4 regions of the Streptomyces sp. NPDC059668 genome follow, and region 3 is predicted to be linked to each of the others. Evidence: riboswitches for the same ligand, from Rfam matches in the RefSeq annotation. Region 3 holds a riboswitch; each other region holds the start of a gene.
What was found. A riboswitch is a leader RNA that binds a small molecule or an ion and turns the genes downstream of it on or off. The one in region 3 is predicted to bind cyclic di-AMP.
Positions count from the first base shown of each region.

Region 1 (3,976 bases), on a different contig from region 3:
TACGGTGCCGTCGGGGCGGCTGTCACCGTGCGCGGGATCGGTGGCCGCGCAGTATGAGGGGACGGGCGCGAAAAGGTGACGCTCCCTCAACTCTGTAATCTTCACGTGATCTGCGCTGCATCTGCTTGTGACAAGTGATCGGGTGCGACTACGTTCACCCATCAACGCGGCTCGTCAGCCGCGTAGTCACCTGCAGTCACGTGAAAGGCTCTCGCATGCTCTCCGGGAACGGCCGCCATCGTCGCCCCCGTCAGGCTCCGGCCCTCATCGTCGCGGCAGGGGTGACCGGATCGGCCATCGCCATCCCGTTGCTCGGTGCCGCCGGCGCGTCCGCTGCGGACGGCACCACGTGGGACCGGGTCGCCGAGTGCGAGAGCGGCGGTCAGTGGAGCGCCGACGGGGGCAACGGGTACTACGGCGGGCTGCAGTTGACGCAGGAGAACTGGCAGAGATACGGCGGCCGCATGTACGCGCCGAGCGCCGACGAGGCCAGCCGGTCGCAGCAGATAGCCGTCGCCGAGAAGGTCCTGGCCGACCAGGGCCTCGCCGCCTGGCCGACCTGCGGTCCGCTCTCCGGGCTCAGCAAGAGCTCGGGCGAGGTCTCGGTCGACACGGGCGTGGCCGGCGACTCGTCCAGTTCATCCGATTCATCCTCTTCGACCGATGGGTCCGGCTCCCTGACGGGCTCGCTGGGGATCGGTGTCTCTCCGTCCGACTCCTCCCGGTCCGAATCGTCATCGACCGATTCGTCCTCGGACGGGACCGGGAACCGGACGAAGTCGGACACCTCCTCGGACGAGGAGTCCGGCAGCGCTCGGGAGACGGACAGCGAGGGCACGAGGTCGACGAAGGGTGGCGAACCGGGCAACTCGGGCCGGAGCGGCGACGCTTCGGCGGCCTCCGAGGGGGCGACGACCGGAGCCGGGCGCCACCGCGGTGACGGTGCCGCCGAGAGCTCCACCGACGACACGGTGGACGGCCGCGGCGACGACTCCTCCGGCCGGCACGCCTCACGCGACTCCGGCGCCTCGCGCGCCGTCGTCGACGGCTCGTACGTCGTCCGCACCGGAGACAGCCTCTCGACCATCGCCGACGCCCTTGACCTCGAAGGCGGATGGGCCGGGCTGTACGCCGGGAACGAGAAGACGGTCGGTGCCGACCCGGACCTCATTCTCCCCGGTCAGAGCCTTGCAGTTGATGCCGAACCGGGCGAAAAGTAGCGGGAGTTCACGTCATGGTTCGCCGTGTAATGTCCGGTTTGGCGCAAGTGAGAGATGGATCTCAAAGGCCCTGATCGTCTTTGAAATTCGACCGATCGACTGCTTACGGTCATCACCGCTCGCCACAGCGGGCCCCGACGGTCGCAACGCCGAATCCTGCCAGCGGCCGTACGGGAACAGTCGACGCGTCAAGCGCCGTAGGCAGGAGCGGGGGACCCAAGGTAAGCGCCGCGCCCGGTAGTTGACCGGGAGCGGCTTGGGGTGAAGACGTGCGCCGAGAGCGCACGGCCGGGCACTCACCCGCCCGAACCCGACAGCTCACCTCGCAGGCGTCGGTGAGGGGATCACTCGATGCTGTTTTCCAGCAAGGGCAAGCACCGCCGTCCGTCCAAGGCCACCCGTGTCGCCACGCTCGCCGGTGTCACCGGCGTCGCCATCGCCGCTCCGCTGATGGCGACCGGCAGCGCCTCCGCCGCCACCGCCTCGGAGTGGGACTCCGTCGCCCAGTGCGAGTCCGGCGGCAACTGGTCGATCAACACCGGCAACGGCTACTACGGCGGCCTGCAGTTCTCGGCCTCCACCTGGGCCGCGTACGGCGGCACCGCCTACGCCTCCACCGCCGACAAGGCCTCCAAGTCGCAGCAGATCACCATCGGCGAGAAGGTCCTCGCCGCGCAGGGCAAGGGTGCCTGGCCGACCTGCGGCACGGGCCTGTCCGGCGCCGCGTACACCGGTGGCACGACCACCCCCGCCAAGCCGTCCACCTCCAGCGGCACGCAGAGCACCGGTACCCGGTCGACGGACACCGCGGCCTCCCGTTCGTCCGAGCGCCCGGCGGCCCAGAAGAAGACCGTCTCCACCCCGACCGGCAAGAAGGTCAAGAAGGGCGACGGCGAGTACAAGGTCGTCAAGGGCGACACCCTCAGCTCGATCGCGGAGAAGAAGAAGGTCAAGGGCGGCTGGCAGCAGCTGTTCAAGCTGAACAAGGACATCGTCGACGACGCGGACTTCATCTACCCGGGTCAGCAGCTCCACCTCAGCTGAGGTGACGGGCCTCTCGGACGGCAGGCCTCTCGTAGGAGGGGCCTGCACGCCGGAGACCCGATGAGGGTCCACCCCCGTCCCCACGGGCTCCCCGCTCCGGTGCGTCTTCCCCCGTACGCACCGGAGCGGGGGTTTTTGTTTCGAAGGGGAACAATATTTACCCTCAGTTCTGCTCAAGGGGTGGTCGAGCGGCTGGCCGATCGCTCCGAGCCGGTTAGGCTCATCCCGCGGAGCCGAACGCGGCCCCGTGCAGTGCGGGCCCCGCCGGCCCGCGTACCCGCGTCACATCCCAGAAGGAGATGCTCGTGCCGTCCATCGACGTCGTCGTAGCCCGGGAAATCCTGGACTCCCGAGGCAACCCCACGGTCGAGGTCGAGGTCGGCCTCGACGACGGCAGCACGGGTCGTGCCGCCGTCCCGTCCGGCGCCTCCACGGGTGCCTTCGAGGCCATCGAGCTGCGTGACGGTGACCCCAACCGCTACCACGGCAAGGGTGTCGAGAAGGCCGTCCTCGCCGTCATCGAGCAGATCGGCCCGGAGCTCGTCGGCTACGACGCCACCGAGCAGCGCCTGATCGACCAGGCCATGTTCGACCTGGACGCCACCGACAACAAGGGCTCGCTGGGCGCCAACGCCATCCTCGGCGTCTCGCTGGCCGTCGCGCACGCCGCCTCCGAGGCGTCCGACCTCCCGCTCTTCCGCTACCTGGGCGGCCCGAACGCGCACCTGCTGCCCGTTCCCATGATGAACATCCTGAACGGCGGCTCGCACGCCGACTCGAACGTGGACATCCAGGAGTTCATGATCGCCCCGATCGGCGCGGAGTCCTTCTCCGAGGCGCTGCGCTGGGGTGCCGAGGTCTACCACACCCTCAAGTCCGTCCTGAAGACCAAGGGCCTGTCCACCGGCCTCGGCGACGAGGGCGGCTTCGCCCCGAACCTGGAGTCGAACCGCGCCGCGCTCGACCTCATCATCGAGGCCATCAAGCAGGCCGGTTACGTCCCCGGCGAGCAGATCGCGCTCGCCCTCGACGTCGCCGCGTCCGAGTTCTACAAGGACGGCAAGTACGAGTTCGAGGGCAAGTCCCGCTCGGCCGCCGAGATGACGGAGTACTACGAGGAGCTCGTGGCGGCCTACCCGCTCGTCTCCATCGAGGACCCGCTGTACGAGGACGACTGGGCCGGCTGGAACGTCATCACCCAGAAGCTGGGCGACAAGGTCCAGATCGTCGGCGACGACCTCTTCGTCACCAACCCCGAGCGCCTCGCCCGCGGCATCGAGGAGGGCTCCGCGAACGCCCTGCTCGTCAAGGTGAACCAGATCGGCTCGCTGACCGAGACCCTGGACGCCGTCGAGATGGCCCAGCGCAACGGCTTCAAGTGCATGATGTCCCACCGCTCCGGTGAGACCGAGGACGTCACCATCGCCGACCTCGCCGTCGCGGTGAACTGCGGCCAGATCAAGACCGGCGCCCCGGCCCGCTCGGACCGCGTCGCCAAGTACAACCAGCTGCTGCGCATCGAGGAGATCCTCGACGACGCCGCGGTGTACGCGGGCCGCTCGGCCTTCCCGCGCTTCAAGGGCTGACCCCGGCAGGGTTAAGCCTTAGCCAGTCGCACGTACGTCCCCGTACCCGGTCCCGTACCGTGTGCGGGGACGTCCGCACGTGTGAAGGGGAGGCGGGGACATGGCCGTGAAGGACCGGGACCGGTT
Region 1 covers NZ_JBHWEL010000002.1:48,605-52,580, forward strand. The annotation lists gene ACFV2J_RS02640 (transglycosylase family protein) at 216-1,220, shown strand; cyclic di-AMP (ydaO/yuaA leader) riboswitch at 1,404-1,567, shown strand; gene ACFV2J_RS02645 (transglycosylase family protein) at 1,572-2,264, shown strand; gene eno (phosphopyruvate hydratase) at 2,564-3,850, shown strand; gene ACFV2J_RS02655 (septum formation initiator family protein) at 3,951-3,976, shown strand, end outside.
Region 1: linked by a shared signal. The riboswitch ahead of ACFV2J_RS02645 (transglycosylase family protein) and the one ahead of ACFV2J_RS09955 (M23 family metallopeptidase) in region 3 are both predicted to bind cyclic di-AMP.

Region 2 (3,976 bases), on a different contig from region 3:
GGCCGCGGGTGCCTGCCGGTCGGTCCGGTGGACGACGGAGATCGTACGGCGCAGATCTCCCGGTTCCAGCAGCCGCAGCCCCACCGGGGTGGCCGCCGTCCTGGCCACCATCTCCGGCACCACCGCGACCCCGAGCCCCGCGCTGACCAGCGCGCACACCAGGGCGTATCCGGGGCTCTCGACCCGTACCGCCGGGGTGGCCCCGACCCGGGCCAGCGCGGCCTCCACGCCCTGCCGCGGCGGATGGTCCGGGGCCATGCTGATCAGCGGCTGGCCGGCGAGTCCGGAGAGCGGCAGCCGGGCCGCACCGTCCGCGAGGACGTGTCCCGGGGCGGTCACGAGCACCAGTTCCTCGACCAGTACCGGCTCCGCACGCACCGACGAGGGGAGGGGCACCGGGTCCGCGGGCTCGTAGGTGTGCGTCAGCGCGAGGTCGACCTCGCCGGCCGCGACCGCCGCGACACCGTCCGGGGGCTCGTAGTTCGCGACCGTGAGTTCCACGTCGGGGTGGGCCCGGCGAAAGGCGCTGAGCACCGGTGGCAGCAGATGGATGCCCGCCGTCTGGAAGGTGCCGAGCCGCAGGGTGCCGCCCGACAGGCCGGTCAGCCGGGCCAGTTCGTGCCGGGCCCGCTCCATCTCGTCGAGCACCCGCCGCGCCCGCGCCACGAGCAGCTCGCCGGCGTCCGTGAGCCGCGTCCCGCGATGGGAGCGGACCAGCAGGAGCGCGCCCGCCTCCCGTTCGAGCTTGGCGAGCTGCTGGGAGAGGGCGGGCGGGCTGTAACCGAGGCGTTCGGCCGCCCGGGTGATGGATCCCGCCTCGGCCACCGCCACCAGGGCCGCCAGCCGTGTCGGGTCGTACATCGGACGGCTCCCGGGTCCGGGGACCCCGCGGCGGGGCCGGGTCCAAAGGATTGCTTAAGACGGACCCAGGATATTCGACATACCTGCTGAAGGCCCGGGCCGGGCAGCCTGGGGGCCATGGACGCACAGCTCATCGCCTTCACCGGAGTGGCCGCGGGGATGGTCGCCATGCCCGGTGCGGACTTCACCGTCGTCGTACGCAACGCCCTCGTCTCGCGCCGGGCCGGGGTGGCGTGCGCGCTCGGGGTCGCGGGCGGGCTGCTCCTGCACACGGCGCTGGCCGTCGCCGGAGTCGCCGCCGTCCTCACGGCCGTGCCCGCGCTGTTCCGGATGCTTCAGCTCCTCGGCGGCGGCTACGTCCTGTACCTCGGGGTACGGACCCTGGGCGGCCTGCGACGGCGAGAGCGGGACCCGGGGCCGGACGGTCGGCCGGACCGGGCCGGAGCGCGGGAGCGGGGGCGCTCGGCGGTGTCCGGCGGGCCGCTGTCCGGTGATCCGATTCCCGGTGATCCGATTCCCGGCGTGCCGCGGGACGGGAGCCGTCCGCTGCGGCAGGGCTTCGTCACCAACGCGCTCAACCCGAAGGCACCGATCACCTTCCTGAGCCTGCTGCCGCAGTTCGTGCCCGCGGGCAGCCCCGCGATGCCCCGCACCCTGGTGCTGGCCCTGATCGTGGTGGCCCTCGCCCTGGTGTGGTTCCCGGCGGTCGCCCTGCTGGTCGACCGGCTCGGCCGATGGCTGCGCGGGCCGCGCGCCGCCCGCGCCGTGGAGGCGTTCACCGGGAGCGCGCTCACGGTGCTGGGCGTGGTGCTCCTCCTGGAGCCCCTGACGGCCTGAGGGACCCCGGGGCTCCTGCCCTGGGGGGCGGCGGCCCGGCGCCGCCGCTCCCCCCGGACAGGTCAGCTGACCCGGCCGTACCAGACGCTCTTCGTCCAGATCTTCTGGAGCTTCACGACTTCCCCGGTCTTCGGGGAGTGCCAGATCTTTCCCTTCCCGGCGTAGATGCCGACGTGGTACACGTTCCGGCCCGAGTGGAAGAACACGAGGTCACCGGCCTTGCGGTGCGAGGCGGAGATGTGGTGGCTCTTGTTGTACTGCCCCGCGGCCGTACGAGGCAGCTTCTTGCCCGCCTTCTTGTACGAGTACAGCGTGAGCCCGGAGCAGTCGAAGCGGCGCGGCCCGGTGGCGCCGTACTTGTACGGGGCCCCCTTCTTGGATGCCGCGACCTGGAGTGCCCTCGTCGCCGGCGTGGCCGCCTCGGCGTCGGACGCGACGCCCGGGACCACCAGGCTGCCGCCCACGGCGGCGATGGTCAGAGCCGAGGCCGTACCGGCCCGGGTCAGCAGCGACGGGACACGATTGAGCGCAGTCATGCGCAACCCTTCGTCAACCGCCTGTGAAGGATGACCTGTCGGATTCGGGCTGGCGAAGTAGCCCGGCCGCTTACGCGGCTTCACCCCAAGGACCGCCCGGATCTCTCCGGCGGCCCGTCTTGCTGGGTCCTCCACTCCTGCCGATGCACATCTGTCGACCGGTCATCCGGGCGGCGGCAGGACTCGGCGTCCGCCCGGACCGCCCCGCCGGTGTGGCGGGGGCTTGTCGTCGGAAGGGATCTTCACGCATGGATGTCGGAAAATCCGAGCGGAACCGATGATTTGTGGGGTTACTCACCACTCACCCGTTCGGGTGGACACTCCTCTGTTCGAGGGGTGTTGGGGACACCGGCAACGCTCTTACCAGCAACGGAGCGTCCCGTTCAGCCCTTTGGCCACGCGTGTTGCGCAACTTCCGGGGCCACCCGAAAGGACGCGCGTCTACGCCGTTGGGGGGTACGCCGACTGGTCCGTTTGAAACCCGGGCCGGTCGCTCGGCGGAACGGAGCGAGCGACGGCCCGGGGTTCGGGGGCGTCAACTGCCGGAGTCGGGCGGCAGGGTGACGCGGGCGGCCCGCCGCTCCCCGTCGAGGACGCGCAGGGCCTGTGCGAGGGTCGGTGCGTGCACCTCGCTCTCGCCCCGCTGGTGCATCAGGGCCAGGGCGTCACGCAGCGCGGTCGCCTTGCCGACGAGTGCCTGGGCGGCGCGCAGCCCGCGATAGGTGTCTCCCGGGTGGGCCGGGTTGATGCGGCCGACCAGGTCGACCACGTCGAGGTAACGGTCAATCAGCTCGGCCTCGGCGTGCGTCAGTGCGGGCAGTGGGGGCAGTTCGGGCACCATCGGCGGATCACCTCGCGTCGGGTGTGGCGTTCCCCGCACCGGGCGTGGTGCGCGAGTTCTTGCGGCTCGGGATGATCCCGTCCACCAGTCCGTACGCCAGCGCGGCCTGCGCGTCCAGAATCGTGTCCCGCTCGATGTCGGCGGCGACTTGTTCGGGATTTTGCCCCGTATGCCGTACGAGCATGTCCTCCAGCAGCTTCCGGGTGCGCGTCAACTCCGCTGCCTGGAGGGCCAGATCGCCGACCTGGCCCTCGATCGGGCCGGGCAGCGAGGGCTGACGGATCGACACCCGGGCTCCCGGCAGGGCGAATCGCTTGCCCGGGGTGCCGCCGGCCAGCAGGACGGCGGCGACCGAAGCGGCCTGCCCCAGGCACACGGTCTCCACGTCGCAGGTGACGAACCGCATCGTGTCGTAGATGGCCGTCATCGCGCTGAACGAGCCGCCGGGGGAGTTGACGTAGAGCGCGATGTCCCGCTCGGGGGCCTGGTGTTCGAGGTGCATGAACTGGGCCGTCACGTCGTTCGCCGACGTGTCGTCGATCGTCGTCCCGAGGAACACGATGCGCTCGTCGAGCAGCTTGGAGTACGGGTCGAGGGTCCGGTGTCCCGCGGTCGTGCGCTCGGTGAACTCGGGCAGGACATGACGGGCGGACGGTTCGTACATGACTGGCGCCTCCTCCGGGCGACTCCCCTGTGAGCCACCTCTGTGAAAAACGTACAGGACGTACAGATCCCGTTCCCAGGGAATCGGCCGACAGCGAAGAACTCCATGTGAGACGGGGGGCCCGGAGAAGGGGAGCGCGCGGAAAGGGGGACAGCAGGGACAGCAGGAGGGGAGCGGGTTGCTCCGAGGGGACGACGCGGGCGCTGCGGGCCGGACGCGGGGGCATCGCCCCGCGGC
Region 2 covers NZ_JBHWEL010000002.1:143,630-147,605, reverse strand. The annotation lists gene ACFV2J_RS03130 (LysR family transcriptional regulator) at 1-861, opposite strand, end outside; gene ACFV2J_RS03125 (LysE family translocator) at 979-1,698, shown strand; gene ACFV2J_RS03120 (C40 family peptidase) at 1,761-2,234, opposite strand; cyclic di-AMP (ydaO/yuaA leader) riboswitch at 2,238-2,423, opposite strand; gene ACFV2J_RS03115 (hypothetical protein) at 2,770-3,075, opposite strand; gene ACFV2J_RS03110 (ATP-dependent Clp protease proteolytic subunit) at 3,083-3,739, opposite strand.
Region 2: linked by a shared signal. The riboswitch ahead of ACFV2J_RS03120 (C40 family peptidase) and the one ahead of ACFV2J_RS09955 (M23 family metallopeptidase) in region 3 are both predicted to bind cyclic di-AMP.

Region 3 (3,976 bases):
GCGGTCCTGTTCGGCGACCCGCTGCTCGCCCTGACGGCCGTGCAGCGCATCCTCGACATCACCGCCGAGGAGGTCCAGGAGGTCGCCAAGGCCCGCCTGCGCCCCGACAACCGCGCGGTGCTCGTCTACGAGCCGACCACCGACGCCACCGACTCGGCCGACGCCGCCGACGACACCGACGAGGAGGCGGCGAAGTGACCGAGCTCGCCACCATGGACTTCCACCCGCAGCCCCAGGCCGGTCGGCCCAAGCCCTGGGCCTTCCCCGCCCCCGAGCGCGGCACGCTGGACAACGGCCTGACGCTGCTGCACTGCGACCGGCCGGGCCAGCAGGTCGTGGCCGTCGAGGTGCTGCTCGCCGCGCCGCTGGAGGCCGAGCCGGCCGGACTCGACGGCATCGCCACGATCATGGCGCGCGCGTTCTCCGAGGGCACCGACAAGCTCTCCGCCGAGGAGTTCGCCGCCGAGCTGGAGCGCTGTGGCGCCACCCTGGACGCGCACGCCGACCACCCCGGTGTACGCCTCTCCCTCGAAGTGCCCGTCTCGCGCCTCCCCAAGGCGCTCGGTCTGCTCGCCGACGCCCTGAGGGCACCGGCGTTCGCGGAGAGCGAGATCGAGCGGCTGGTGCGCAATCGGCTCGACGAGATCCCGCACGAGAGCGCGAACCCGGCCCGCCGTGCCGCCAAGGAGCTCTCCAAGGAGCTGTTCCCGGTGACCTCGCGGATGTCCCGTCCCCGGCAGGGCACCGAGGAGACCGTGCGGAAGATCGACGCGGCGGGCGTCCGCGCCTTCTACGACCGGCACGTGCGCCCGGCCACGTCCACCGCCGTGATCGTCGGCGACCTCACCGGCGTGGACCTCGACGGGCTGCTCGCCGAGACGCTCGGCGCCTGGACCGGTTCCTCCGCCGAGCCGCGTCCGGTACCGCCGGTCACCGCCGACGACACCGGCCGCGTGATCATCGTGGACCGCCCCGGCGCGGTCCAGACGCAGCTGCTGATCGGCCGTGTCGGCTCGGACCGGCACGACCGGGTCTGGCCCGCCCAGGTGCTCGGCACGTACTGCCTCGGCGGCACCCTCACCTCGCGCCTGGACCGGGTGCTGCGTGAGGAGAAGGGCTACACCTACGGGGTGCGGGCCTTCGGTCAGGTGATGCGTTCCGCCCCGGACGGCACGGGTATCGCGATGCTCGCCATCAGCGGCTCCGTGGACACCCCGAACACCGGGCCGGCGCTGGACGATCTCTGGAAGGTGCTGCGCACCCTCGCCGCGGACGGTCTGACGGACGCCGAACGGGACGTCGCCGTGCAGAACCTGGTGGGTGTGGCGCCCCTCAAGTTCGAGACCGCGGCGGCCGTCGCGGGCACCCTCGCCGACCAGGTCGAGCAGTACCTGCCGGACGACTACCAGGCGACGCTGTATCAGCAGCTCGCCGCGACCGGCACCGTGGAGGCCACCGCGGCGGCGGTGAGCGCCTTCCCGGTGGACCGTCTGGTCACCGTCCTGGTGGGCGACGCCGCGCAGATCGAGGAGCCCGTCAAGGCGCTCGGTATCGGTGAAGTGACCGTCGTGGCCGCGGAGTAGAAGCCGGACGGAGAGCGCGGCAAAGAACGCGCCAGGGAACGCGGCGGAAAACGCACGTCCCAGGGGGCCCGGGTGACCGAAGAGTCGCCCGGGTCCCCTTTTGCCCGGACAACATCCTCAATTTGTCCGTATTGATGGGGTGGTTGCCTTTCTGCCCTGTGGCATGCACTACAAAAACCGTGATCCGTTTGTTGATTGAAAGTCGGCCCCCTTAGCGTCGGTCCGGCTGTTCGTCAGGCAGTGCGCCGCGTCCGCGGCACCGGACAGTCATCGCCGAGTCCCCGTACGGCGCGAGCCAGGGGAGCCGGGGACCCGTACGCAGTCCCTGGGGTGAATCGGACCCCCCTCCCCGTGAGGGCGTCCGTAGGAGACCTTCCTGCTCCGAACCCGTCAGCTAACCCGGTAGGCGAGAGGGAAGGAAAGGACCAAGCCCCTTCATGGCGTTCACCTGTGGCACCGGGAAACACCGTCGTCCGAGCCGCGTGAAGCGCACCACCTCGAACGCCGTCGGCGTCGCGGCGCTCACCACCACCGGTGTCATCGGAACCCTGGCCGCCCCGGCCTTCGCCGCGGACAGCTCCGTCGAGCAGACCGGGCTGACCCAGGCCGTCACCATCGGCGACACGGTCGCCGCCCAGATCGACGCGCAGGCCGCCGCGCAGCAGCGCGCCGCCGACGAGGCCGCCGCCCGCCGGCAGGCCGAACAGGCCGCGCGCAAGCGGGCCGTCGAGGAGGCCGAGAAGGAGCGCGAGGCCAAGGAGCGCGCCGCCCGCGCCGCCGAGCGCAAGCGCCTCAACACCTTCGTCCTGCCGATCCCCGGCTCGTACGTCTCCACCGGCTACAAGGCCGGCGGCAGCCTCTGGTCCTCCGGCAGTCACACCGGCGTGGACTTCCACGCGGCGTCCGGCACCCCGGTCCACGCGGTCGGCTCGGGCACGGTCGTCACGGCCGGCTGGGGCGGCGCCTACGGCAACCAGGTCGTCCTGCGGATGCACGACGGCACGTACACGATGTACGGCCACCTGTCGTCCATCGGTGTCGCCGTCGGCCAGACCGTCACGCCCGGCGACCGGCTGGGCCTCTCCGGGGCCACCGGGAACACCACCGGGCCCCACCTCCACTTCGAGGCCCGCACCACGGCGGAGTACGGCTCCGACATCGACCCGGTCGCCTACCTCCGCTCGCACGGCGTGAACGTCTGACGCCCGGCGTCCCCGCTTTCGAAGCCCCGGCTCACCCGAGCCGGGGCTTCGTCGTTTCGAACGGCTGTCTGTCCAAAAAATATCCATGGATTCCGGCCCGCCATCGGAAATTCCGGCTCGCTGCAATAGAGTCGCCGAACGAGCGTCAATCGACCGCGTTTCGCGGGGATTAAGGCGGAGGTCGGGTCATGCGCATTCCCGCGCACTCGGTATGCACGGCGATCCGCGACGACATCGTCGCGGGTGTCTACGAGCGCGGCGGCCGGCTCACCGAGGAACTGCTCGCCCGCCGCTACGGCGTCTCGCGCGTCCCGGTGCGCGAGGCCCTGCGCACCCTGGAGGCCGAGGGGTTCGTCGTCACCCGCCGGCACGCGGGCGCGTGCGTGGCGGAGCCCACCGAGCAGGAGGCCGCGGACCTGCTGGAGATGCGCATGCTCCTGGAGCCGCTGGGGGCGTCCCGGGCCGCCCAGCGGCGCACCGAGGCCCACCTCAAGGTGCTGCGAGGCCTGGTCAGGCTGGGTCAGGAACGCTCCAGGAGGGGGAACAGCGAGGATCTGCGCTCCCTGGGCGGCTGGTTCCACGAGACGCTCGCGCAGGCTTCCGGGAGTCCCGCGCTGACGTCCACGCTGGCCCAGCTGCGGCACAAGATCGCCTGGATGTACACGGTCGAGGCGCCCGCCGACCCGGTGGAGTCCTGGGCGGAGCACGGCGGCATCGTGGACGCGGTGGCGCGCGGCGACGGTGAGCGGGCCCGGACCGTCACGGCGCTGCACACCGAGCGCGCGACGGCCGCGCACCGGCTGAGGTTTCCCGGTGGGGGAGATCGCCCGGACCGTGTGAGGACTTCGCAACATCCCGTAAACATGACGGGCCTGCGTCATTAACACGGGGGCCGTATACAAAGAGAGGTAATTCGCGGGGGATTATTTCTGCTGCCCGCAATTCGAAAAAAAGAAGGGCCCGCCCGTTTTTTTCGGGCGAGCCCTTCGAAATGCGTACGAGGCGAAGTCCTTCGGTGTGAAAGGCCTTCACCGCCGCCTGTGGGGAACCCCGTGAGGGGGATTCCTCAGACGGTCTCGGGAAGCTCTTCGAGGCCTTCCGCCACCAGCTTCGCCAGCCGGTCGAGGGCGGCGTCCGCGCCCTCGGCCTCCGAGGCGAGGACGACCTCCTCGCCGCCCTGGGCGCCCAGGC
Region 3 covers NZ_JBHWEL010000009.1:93,692-97,667, forward strand. The annotation lists gene ACFV2J_RS09945 (M16 family metallopeptidase) at 1-198, shown strand, start outside; gene ACFV2J_RS09950 (M16 family metallopeptidase) at 195-1,583, shown strand; cyclic di-AMP (ydaO/yuaA leader) riboswitch at 1,845-2,007, shown strand; gene ACFV2J_RS09955 (M23 family metallopeptidase) at 2,021-2,785, shown strand; gene ACFV2J_RS09960 (GntR family transcriptional regulator) at 2,974-3,669, shown strand; gene ACFV2J_RS09965 (HPr family phosphocarrier protein) at 3,852-3,976, opposite strand, start outside.

Region 4 (3,976 bases), on a different contig from region 3:
GTCGGTGAGCGGGACCGGCGTGGTGGCCGTGGCCTGGTCGCGCGCGGTACGCGGGAGCGCGACCCCGGCCACCGTCCACGCGGCCCGGGTGAGGCCCGCGCAGTCGTACGAGCCCGGACCTGCCGCGCCCCAGACACACGGCCTGCCGATCTGGGCACGGGCGAAGGCCACCGCCTTGGCGGCCTTCATGTCGTACCCCGAGCCCGACGTGTCGCCGCCGCCCATGACCGCGCCCGCGGTGGCGGACATCCCCGCGTCGACCGTCGCGGCCGGGAGGAAGGACGGGTCGGGGACGACGGACGGGGCGAACGGAGCCGACCCGACCGACGGGGCCGGGGCGACGGCCATGGCGGGGACGTACGCCGTCGCCGACGCGACGGGGGGCTCCGGAGGGAACGGCAGGTCCGGGACACCGAGCAGGTCCGGGGCACCGAGCAGGTCCGGTACTGGGAGCCCGCCGGGAGCGTAGGCCACGTCCTGTGCGTAGGACAGCTCAGGAGCGTAGGCCGTGCCCGACGCGAAGGCCGTGTCCGAGGTGAACGTCATGCCCGACGCGAACGTGGTGTCCGGGGTGAACGCGCCCGGGGCGAACGTCGTCTCCGGGGTGAACGCCGTGTCCGGGACGAAGGTCATGCCCGAGGTGAACGTCATGTCCGGGGTGAGGGGCGTGCCCGCACCGAGGGACGCGTCCGAACCGGCGGACGCGCTCATGCCCGCGGGCGCGGCCGTGTTCAGGGACGCGCCCATGCCCGGGCCCGCCGCCTGCTGACGCCGCCACTGCTCCTCGGCCTCGCGACGGGCCTGTTCCTCCGGGGTGGGCCAGACCTCCTGAACCGGCGGCGCCTCGATCGCCGCGACCGGGGTGCTCCGCTGCTGGACGACGTGCCGGGACAGCAGCTCACGGGCGAGTGCGAGCTTGCGCCGGTTCTGCTCCTTGCGGTGCTTCAGCGAGGAGTGGCCGGACTCGGCGGTCGGCGCGGGCAGCGCCTTGACGGCCTCCTGCCGCGCCCCGCCGCCGGCCGGCAGCGCCGCGAGGGCCCGCCCGGCGGCCGGCTCCGCCACGGACCCTGTCGCCGGTCCTGCGGTCAACGCGGCCACGGGCCCCGCTCCCGGTCCGGCGGTCAGCTCCGGCACGGGGCGAGCCGCGGTCTCCAGGGCGCGGGCGGCAGGGCCGCCCTCCAGGCGCTTCGCGGCGGGCGCGGGGAGCGCCTCGGCCGGGCGCTTCGGCGTGCGGTCGGCCGGCAGCCGGGCCGGCACGGTCGGTCCCAGCCGGGCGCGGCCCACGTCGAACCAGGGCCGCGACACGTCGGCCCCGGCGGCGTCGGCGCCCCTGCGCCCGGCGTCCCGGGCCGGGTTGACGCGACTGCGCGAACCGGTGGTCATCGCGCGGGTCGCGTTGTAGTTCCCGGTCGCGGCCTCGGCCCGGTCGTAGAGGGAGCTGATCCGCTGCTGGACCTCTTCGCGGCTCGGAGCGTCGCCTCCGGCGAGGGAGGCGGAGTCGGGGCTCTGCGGGAACAGGTCCGCCGAGGAGCGGGCCACTGTCGCGGGTGCGGAGCTGGGCATGCCGGGGAGGCTGCTGCTGCCTCCAGGGCCCGGGGTGCGTTCCGGCGCCATGGCAGACGTACTCCTTCCGTGCTCCGCCTACCGAGTTAGCTGTCGGGTTCGGGCGGACAGATCCGGAAGGTATGCCCTACGGCCCCTGCCCGGTGGGGCAGTCGGGCCGATTCACCCCAAAATTTCGGTTGGGTCCCCGGCTCCGGTCGCCGTGAGGCCGCACCGGATTAGGCGGAGGCCAAGCGACCCGGCGAGGTTCGCCGGAGGAAGTCGTGTGGCCTGGCGCCAACTTAGCCAACTTGTGTACCTCGCGTGAAGATTGAAGTGCGAAGTGTCCGATATGTAATTGTGACCTTCGTCGTACTCCCGATCTCGGGTGAGTTTGCGCACCGGCCACCGGCTCAAGTCCTCGGCGGCACAGCCCGATTCGTCGTGGCCTCTGAAGCCGTGCGGCCGCACGGAGCGGCTCCCGGCCCGCGTCAGCACAGTTGGGCACGCGGCTCGTCGGCGCGGATCGCGGGGTCCGGCGGGATCGCCGGAGCCGACGGTTCGGGCCGGGCCGACGATGCGGTCACGGACCCTGTTCCCGCCACGGACGGAGTCCCCGTCGTGGACGGTGGCACCGGCGGTTCCACCGAGTCCGGGTTCGGGTCCGGGTCCGGACCGCCGCCGGCCGGACCGGGGTCCGCTCGGCGCGAGGCGAGCAGCACCGCCAGGGCCCGCAAGGGTCTTCGCGCGCGTCCGTGCAGCAGCCCCAGGACGATCGCGGCCGCCACGGCTATCAGGTGTTCCCGACCCGCCAGATTGGGTCTGACGATCGACTCCCACACCATCGAGCCCCCGGTGAGCGCGAACACCACGGGTGCGCGTCGGACCACCGCGAGGTAGGTGAACAGGCCCACCACCGCGGCGGACGGGCCGGTGTCCAGCACCTGCCCGATCTCGGGGGGCAGCCCCAGACCCCACCAGCCCGGGCCCATCGCGATCATCACGCGGACGGTGAGGGTGCCCGCCAGCGTGGTGACGTAGGCGATGGCCAGGGTCCGGGCCCGGCCGAGGGCGAGTTCGGCGAGGGCGAACGCGAGGAACAGCTGAGTGATGCCCGCCCACACCGGCAGGTCGAGGGCGGGGACGTACAGCGACACGGGAGTGCGCAACAGGGCCAGTGGCAGCGGCAGCGACGCCTTCACCCCGCCGGTCAGCCGCACCACCGTGGCGCCGGTCGGATGCTGGGCGATCGCGTGGAAGAAGATGACCCCGAAGGCGGCCACGAAGGCCAGCACGAGTCCGGACAGTCCGCGCCGCACGAGTTGCCGGAACGGTTCGACGACGATGCCGTGCCACTCACCGCGCAGGGTGCGGCCGACGAACGACACCAGCCGGTACGGCGTGCCGCCCGGCCGCCCGCGTGCGCCGTCGCGCACGGCGGACGGCGGCGGCCCCCCATCGGGCCCCGCCGTCCGTGCATGACCGTTGCCGACATCGCCGCGACGCTCTTCCACCGCCCTAAGCAATGCCCTCTCCCCCCACCACCCGCAGGACGTCTCCTCGTATAGAGGGACGAGATCTTCATAAGGTTGACTCCGGCCGCGCCCTCTCCCTGTCGCGGGCTCGACCCCACGGGCCGCACGGCCCGCACCACCTCCACGACCCGCGCGGCTCAGGACGTGCGGCGCGCGCGGCCCGTCGGCCTGCCCAGATAGGTCAAGGGGCCCGGTTCCGGTACGGGGATCTCGTGGAAGCCGAGACGATCGTAGAAGGCGCGGGCGGACGTGTTGGCGGTGACCATGCCGAGGTGGACGGCCGGGACACCGCGATCGGCGAGCGCGTCGAGGAAGGTGTCCATCAACGCCCGCCCGTGGCCCCTTCGCTGCCAGTCCGGGAGCAGGTCGATGTGCAGATGCGCGGGATGGGCGGCCAGTTCGGGCAGGACCATGCGTTCGGGGCGGTGCAGCAGGTCGATCATCGTGTCGCCCGGCGTGCGCGGTGGCGTCGTGCTCCGTGGATAGCGCGTGGCGACCGTCGGTATCCAGACGGCGCGGAGGTCGCCGGCGAACCGCGCGGTGTCGGCGGTGCCGAGGACGTAGCCGACCGCCCGGCCCGTCCCGTCGTCGAGCACGAAGGCGAGTTCCGGTTCGAGATGACAGTAGGGGTACGCGAACAAGGTCGGCATCAGTTCCAGGTCGGGATACAGAGCCCGTGAGTCGCCTCCTTCGTGGGCCGTCATCACACACACGTGCCCCACCGCGGCACGGTCTTCGGCCTTGTACGGGCGGATCGTCGGCTGGTGAGTCATGGGCCGTATCCTTCCGGCATGGGAGCGCTCCCGCCAGCGCCCGAACCGCCCGAACCGCTCGAACCGCTTCGCCGGTCCGGCCCGTCCCCGCCCGACCGGCCCGTCTCCGCCTGCGGGGCCTTCCGC
Region 4 covers NZ_JBHWEL010000007.1:66,930-70,905, reverse strand. The annotation lists gene ACFV2J_RS08185 (C40 family peptidase) at 1-1,563, opposite strand, end outside; cyclic di-AMP (ydaO/yuaA leader) riboswitch at 1,623-1,798, opposite strand; gene ACFV2J_RS08180 (hypothetical protein) at 2,034-2,978, opposite strand; gene ACFV2J_RS08175 (GNAT family N-acetyltransferase) at 3,215-3,850, opposite strand.
Region 4: linked by a shared signal. The riboswitch ahead of ACFV2J_RS08185 (C40 family peptidase) and the one ahead of ACFV2J_RS09955 (M23 family metallopeptidase) in region 3 are both predicted to bind cyclic di-AMP.